Regions from separate parts of the Marinomonas sp. THO17 genome, predicted to be linked through region 1. Evidence: predicted binding sites of a transcription regulator. Region 1 holds the regulator's gene; each other region holds the start of a gene.
What was found. The regulator LexA, encoded in region 1, represses DNA repair genes until DNA is damaged. The targets are predictions, from matches to a motif close to TACTGTNTANNTANACAGTA.

Region 1 (2,278 bases):
ATGAGCCTTGCCAGTAGTGCTAGCATTACAAATCAAAGATTAGATGCTGCTCGTCGTCTGATAGAGCTAGCCCAATCAAGCGATGAAGCTTGGTTGATTTCTAGTTTAGAAAATTCGGCTATGTTTCAATTGCGCAGTGCTTTAAATGGCTTATTACAAGAAGTTAAATTGGCCTATCGTTTATCAGGTAAGTTGGATATAGCAAGCCTATTGCGAGAAGCGCAAGAAAAGCAGTCATTGGTGCCTGTGTTGATAGAGTTAAATGATTTGCTACAACAAGCTTCATCATGGTGTAGTCAATTAATCTCACTTTATCAGCAACAGCTCGATTGTCATATGAATCAAGCGGCGGTCGATCGAACCAACCTAATTGGTGTGGGCAGTGACGACAGTGCCTCATTAAATTTATATTTATCCAAGCTAACTGACTTGGTGTTACGTTTTAGAGAAGAGTCCTCCGAGTATTAGTATGAAAGAATCTTACCTTGAAATTGTTGAGCTGGATAACGGCGACATTGTATTACGCCCGGCCAGTGACAGTGGTGAGGAAACAGAGCCTTTGGCGACTTTGAAAATTTCAGATAAAACCAAATCCTACCTACAAGATAGGTATTTTGAATTGGCAAAATGTATGTTTCATGCAGGTATTGATTATGTCTATTCGGATGAGTCTGTCATTGAGGAAGGTACGGAATATTTAGAAGAAGATTTTCGCCCGAAAATTCTACATTAACAAATAAGTTTTCTTGAATGGAAAGACCAGAAAAACAAAAAAGGTGGTTGTTGCCACCTTTTTTGCCAGTCATTTGATGTCAAGTGTTTGACTTGCGGAATGATTATAAGCCTTGACGAATAACACCAACGGACAAACCTTCAATAGCAAACTCTTCACTTTCTAAATCCACCACAATGTCTTGGTAATCTTCGTTTTCTGGAATCAGACGCACAATACGACCTTTTTGTTCGAATCGCTTTACGGTTACTTCGTCGCCAATTCTGGCCACCACTATCTGACCGTTACGAACCGTATTGGTTTTGTGTACCGCGAGCAAGTCTCCTTCCATAATACCGATGTTTTTCATACTGGTGCCGGATACGGATAAAAAGTAATCCGCTTTAGGGGAAAACATATTGGCAGGTACAGTAACGTGAGTATCTATGTTTTCTTGTGCCAAGATAGGGTATCCTGCCGCCACTTTACCAATAACGGGAAGGCCTAGATCGTCTTCTTGATTGGCACTTTCACTTGGTTCGATTAAACGTATGCCACGAGAAGCGCCTGACAGCATTTCGATGGCGCCTTTTTTACAAAGGGCCTTTAAGTGTTCTTCTGCGGCATTGGGGGATTTGAAGCCAAGTCTATTCGCGATTTCTGCACGTGTTGGTGGGAATCCGGTTTCATTGATAAACTCGCGAATGGTGTCAAGTACATCAGATTGTCTTTTGGTTAATTTAATCATGGCATTGTCTGGTTGTTTATACAGTAACTGTTATTATATACAGCATTCTTAACGATTCTCAATAAAATAAATGCTTTCAGACGAATTAAAAAATAAAATCCAGTCCGCTTACCGAAATATGCTGGATGCCAAATCTCACCAACCCAGAGTAGGGCAACGCCAAATGATAGGTGCCATTGCCCGTACTTTAGGAAGTATTAAACAAGGCAGCGAAGGGGAACGCTTAGGTGAAAAGCACGTTGCTGTGGTAGAAGCCGGTACAGGGACAGGGAAAACCTTATCATATTGTCTGGCAGCGATTCCTATTGCAAAGGCACGCGGCGCTAAGCTCATCATTTCCACTGCGACTGTTGCCCTGCAAGAGCAGATTTTGCACAAAGACCTGCCGGATATTTTGCAGCACACTGACATCAGCTTTAAATACACTTTGGCAAAAGGTCGTGGTCGCTATCTCTGTTTAAATAACTTAGAGGGGTATTTAGGGGCAGAAGAACAGGCCATGGACGATATGTTTGCTGGCTTGTTTGAACAGCATTTGCAATCGGATGATGTCAATACTCCCTTATATCAGGAAATGGATGAAGCCCTCAGTAAAGGTAAATGGGATGGTGACAAGGATAATTGGGAAGGTATTATTCGCGAGCAAGATTGGCGACGTTTAACCACAGATCATCAGCAATGCACCAACCGAAATTGCGCCAACTATTCCGCTTGTCCTTTTTTCAAAGCTCGTGCTGAAATCGAGGTAGCGGATGTGATCGTTGCCAATCACGATTTAGTCTTAGCAGATTTATCCCTTGGTGGCGGTGCGATTCTGA
Region 2 (2,278 bases), 1.5 Mb from region 1:
ACGTCTATCTTGCTTCCACATAATCAATACCTCCAACAACAGAGTGAAACAAAACAAGAATCCGCTTTGTTTCCGAGTTATGATTATAGACAGAGAAAGACGGAATTGTTTGTTTTTTAACCACCCCAATTATTCAAAAGGCAAAAGTAATTGCGCTGGTGCAGGGTTAACCAAACGAAAGCCCACTCCAATTAACCGCACTGGACGCTGCACTCTCGCATAAGCCTGTTCTAGTAAGACAACAAACACTTCGTCTGATAATTTCTTTTGAATGGGTTGTTCTATGGTGGTTTGCTTAAAGTCATCAAACTTAAGCTTGAGATAATATTTGTGCAAACGCGACTCATAACCTCGCCCTTGCATCCGCTTATGTAAACTGCTCAATAACTCTGGCAATACCGACCGACAAATGTGAAGTCCTTTTAGATCCTCAGAGAAAGTATGCTCCACAGAAATACTTTTACGCTCTCTTGAAACCTGCACAGGTCGATCGTCAATACCTTTAGCAAACTGAGACAAACGAAACGCCATGCTACCAAAACGTTTTTGCAACAATGCAAAGTCAACCTTTTGCAGATCTGCACAGGTAAAAACGTCCAAAGCGGCCAGTTTGTCTTGCGCCACTTTACCAATACCCGAAATGCATTTAACTGGAATCTTGGCAACAAATTCGTCTTGATCATCTGGCGAGACCAAGGTTAATCCATCTGGCTTATCCCAATCGCTGGCAACTTTTGCGATGAATTTATTCGTTGCCACACCTGCGGATACTGTTATTCCTACTGTGTCATAAATTTCACGTCGAATTTCTTGTGCAATCAAAGTCGCACTGCCCTGAAATAACTCTGAATCCGTGACATCCAAATAGGCCTCGTCCAAAGACAAGGGTTCGATTAAATGGGTATAACGACGAAAAATCTCATGCATTTGCTGCGAAGCTAAACGATAAGCCTGCATTCGCCCTGGTAAAATCAATAAATCAGGACACAAGCGTTTTGCAATAGCCACTGGCATGGCGGAACGAACACCAAAAGCTCGAGCGGGATAATTGGCTGTCGACAATACACTGCGCCTTTCAGCAGAACCCCCTATCGCCATGGGACGATCTTGCAAAGAAGGATCATCTCGCATCTCTATCGCAGCATAAAAACAATCCGCATCTATGTGAATAATTTTTCGGGTCAAGTGAGACATGAATTAAGACCAAAATACTGTATATAAAAACAGTATATATCGACCTATTAGGCTTCTCAATTGTAAATTTTCCAATCTCAAAGATAAGAATTGATAGACTTTACCCATGTTATTGGAGAACAAAAGGGTAAACAAAAAATGTCCCAATAGTGAGTAAAGGCATTTTTATTATATAAAACAAAGAAAATTGCCTATTAAAGACGTTATAAATAGACGCTAGCACATAAAATAGTTTACATTTTAGGCATAGGAAAAATATCTCTGATGAAGTATTTCATTTATGTGTGAAACTCAGGGGTATGGCTTTGTTGTCCTACCACGCACTTAAGAAAAATAAGACGAGGTCGACAATAAAGAGATGAGAATCGCACACAAAGGGCACCGTCATGACACATTTCACTCAAATTTTGTTGATTGCTGCAGGAGCAATCCTTATCACGGGTTGTCAAACCTACAATCAGCAAGGTGTGGCCAATACAGGTACCTGTACTTCAATCGCGCCTTGTAATGGCAACCAAATTGGCAATGATGGCGCGACCAACAATTACACACCAGCTGCTACTACTGGCGCACTCAACGCCAACAACACCATCGCCGTTATCAAACAAGAACCTATTGTAGTAACCGCAACAGGTTATGCTGCCTTAACGACTAATAAACGTCTGACCAAATCACAAGCTCGAATCATGACGCTTCGCAGTTCTATGTTGGACGCTTATCGAAACCTTTCTGAACGTGTTTACGGCTTGAAAATCGATGGCTCCAGCTCTTTGAGCAATATGGTCATCCAAAACGATGAGTTACGTACTTATGTTGACGCTTATTTGGTTGGTGCCAAAGTGGTTTCACAAAGAGAACATGAAGACGGCACCTTTGAAACAGTAGTTGAGATGGCATTACAAGAGAACTTCCGTCAGTGTATCGCTTCAAGCAATGTAGCAAACGATCCAAACTGTCAAGTTCAACCTGGTTATCGTGCCATTAACGTACAAAGTTCTACTCCAACGACGAATTTCTATAGTATTGAATAATGCGATTGTCATTCTTTAGTATACTACTCAGTTATGTTTTATTGAGTTTCTCT
Region 3 (2,278 bases), 1.2 Mb from region 1:
CAAAGTCACACATTAAAATCAAACGGCTTTCTTCTGTGTTGTTTTTGACAAAATGTAAGTAGGTTTCATCAAACAATAAATCTTTACCATCCTGCCAAGCGTATTCTTGCCCATCCACATTGATAAAGCAGTCCTTTGAGTTCGGTGTTTGTAATCCTAAATGGTAGCGAAGGGAACAGGCCACAGGATCCAAGTGGCGAGTGAGCTCGGAATTGGCTGGCATGTAAGCAAACATGGCGCCGTTGATGTTTTTCACTCGACTGAGAATGGCCGTAGTTTTCGGGCACATGGTTTGTGCTGAAGTGTGGGTGTAGCCATACCACTTAAGGTAAAACTTACGCCAGCCGTATTTGTGGAAAGTACGGAAACCCACATCATAGTATGCGTCTGAACCCGCTTGATTAATGTCTTCCAAATCCCCCTGCTGTTGCAAAGCGAGGGCTTCGTCTCGAATGACTTGCCAATTAGCACGTAGCTCATCCAGTTCTTTGAACGATTGTGTATCGATAATGGGCTTTTTTACCTTGCTGTGCGAAAACAGATATAAGAGACAATTCAATGGCGCAAAAATTGGCCATCCTTTACGAAAATATTCGCTCCAACAGCGGTAGCGAATATTGCCACGATAGGCATAGATGTAATAGATGGAAGATAGGCTGAAAACCACGGTGAGCAATAAAATAACGGCAAGCTGCATTTCTTTATCCTTAAGATTCAATGGATTGCCGTTATTATTTGTTAGCTTTGGGGAAAGTTGGACAAGGCAGACGGCAGAAACCGTCTTTGCCTATTGGCGAGAACTGCTGGCCTTGTCTGTGTTGTCCTTGCTTGTCGGCGAGGACTGTTTGCTCCTCGCTTAATGCTAAGAAAAGAGCCAAGCTAATCGATTTTTCATTTATTGATCAGTCTGTTACATCGCTTTAATGCAGCGTTTTTATTTGGTGGATACATGAATAGCCGCATGGCTTGAGCTAAGGCTAAACCTAAGCCTAAGCCTAAGCTAAACTTAAGCAGCATGACTTGAGCTAAGCCTAAACCTAAGCCGCATGGCTTTCATCAAAGTTGTCCTCGTCAAATGGATCGCTAACGCCTTCTTCCTGATAGACTTGTTCTTCATCGGGTTCTATCACCAAGTCTTCTAAGTCCGTGCTTGGGGTTTTAGGGGTTTTATTGAGTGCCAACTCGGTTTGTGGACTCGGCGTGCTCTTCTTTTTGCTGGTCGATTTCTTTTTCGGCCCCAGTGCATCAATGACACTGTTTTTGTGTTCCGCTAGGTACATGGCCAATGCTTCTTTTAGCGCATCGTCTGTAATGAGTTGGCTAGCGCTGAGCAGCTGCGTGAGAGCCTCAGCAGTATCCAGAAGCTTATCATGAGCATCGGCTTCAGCTTTTGAAGTAAAAGTCATTTTTTCGATTCCATGGCGTTCTACGACGTATTTAATAATGACGGACATAAGTCACCTCACAAAAATTATACTGTACAAATATACAGTATAATTTTTCTTCTTGTCTACACTTTATTGTTGTCCTAATAAATGATTGTTAAAGTATCGACTTCTAGAAAAAAGTGACTCTTTATGCCTTTCGATTTTACTCAATTGGATCTATCCATTATTACGGATCATGTAGAGCTGGTGCTTACTTTGGCCCTAATCTTATTGGTCTATATTATTCGTCGTTACACCAAGCGCGCCATTCGACTTAACCAACACATTGATCATGATAAAAAGCGTCAAAGAATCAATGCGGCAGACAATTCTTTTAATTTTTTATTTGTCGTCGGCTTGATCCTTATTTGGTCGTCTGAGTTACAAAATATCGCCATTTCCATTGCCGCTTTTATGGTGGCGTTGGTCATCGCCACAAAAGAATTTATTGCTTGTATCGTGGGGGCTTTTTATCGTGCTAGTACGCGACCTTATCAGGTAGGAGATTGGATCAAGGTGGCGAATTTTGAAGGCGAAGTGACAGACAGTGATTGGTTGTCCACTACCTTGTTTGAAGTAGACCTCAAAGGTGGAAGTTATGCTTATACAGGTAGAACCACTGTGGTACCGAACAGCGTATTGTTGCTTCATACGGTGCAAAATCTTAACTATATGCGCCGTTACGTTACCCATACTTTTTCCATTTCAAGACAGTCTGATGACGTGAACCTGTTCGATATCAAAGAACAAATCATTGGCAAGATACGTGAGTACAGTGAGCACTTTCATGAAGTGGCCATTCGTTATAACAGCCTGATCGAAAAACGCCTGGATATTAATATTTCAGGGCC

Region 2: the regulator LexA is predicted to act here: its motif matches at 1,210-1,229, upstream of dinB (DNA polymerase IV).
Region 3: the regulator LexA is predicted to act here: its motif matches at 1,475-1,494, upstream of ABXS85_RS14705 (YebG family protein).

Annotation. Positions count from the first base shown of each region.
Region 1 covers NZ_AP031575.1:348,647-350,924, forward strand. Annotated here, with positions in the region: gene ABXS85_RS01560 (DUF6586 family protein) at 1-468, shown strand; gene topA (type I DNA topoisomerase) at 1-4, shown strand, start outside; gene ABXS85_RS01565 (hypothetical protein) at 470-733, shown strand; gene lexA (transcriptional repressor LexA) at 837-1,460, opposite strand; gene dinG (ATP-dependent DNA helicase DinG) at 1,531-2,278, shown strand, end outside.
Region 2 covers NZ_AP031575.1:1,866,155-1,868,432, forward strand. Annotated here, with positions in the region: gene ABXS85_RS08875 (hypothetical protein) at 1-21, opposite strand, end outside; gene dinB (DNA polymerase IV) at 130-1,194, opposite strand; gene ABXS85_RS08885 (LPP20 family lipoprotein) at 1,581-2,225, shown strand; gene ABXS85_RS08890 (flagellar assembly protein T N-terminal domain-containing protein) at 2,225-2,278, shown strand, end outside.
Region 3 covers NZ_AP031575.1:3,102,751-3,105,028, forward strand. Annotated here, with positions in the region: gene ABXS85_RS14700 (aspartyl/asparaginyl beta-hydroxylase domain-containing protein) at 1-697, opposite strand, end outside; gene ABXS85_RS14705 (YebG family protein) at 1,038-1,454, opposite strand; gene ABXS85_RS14710 (mechanosensitive ion channel domain-containing protein) at 1,578-2,278, shown strand, end outside.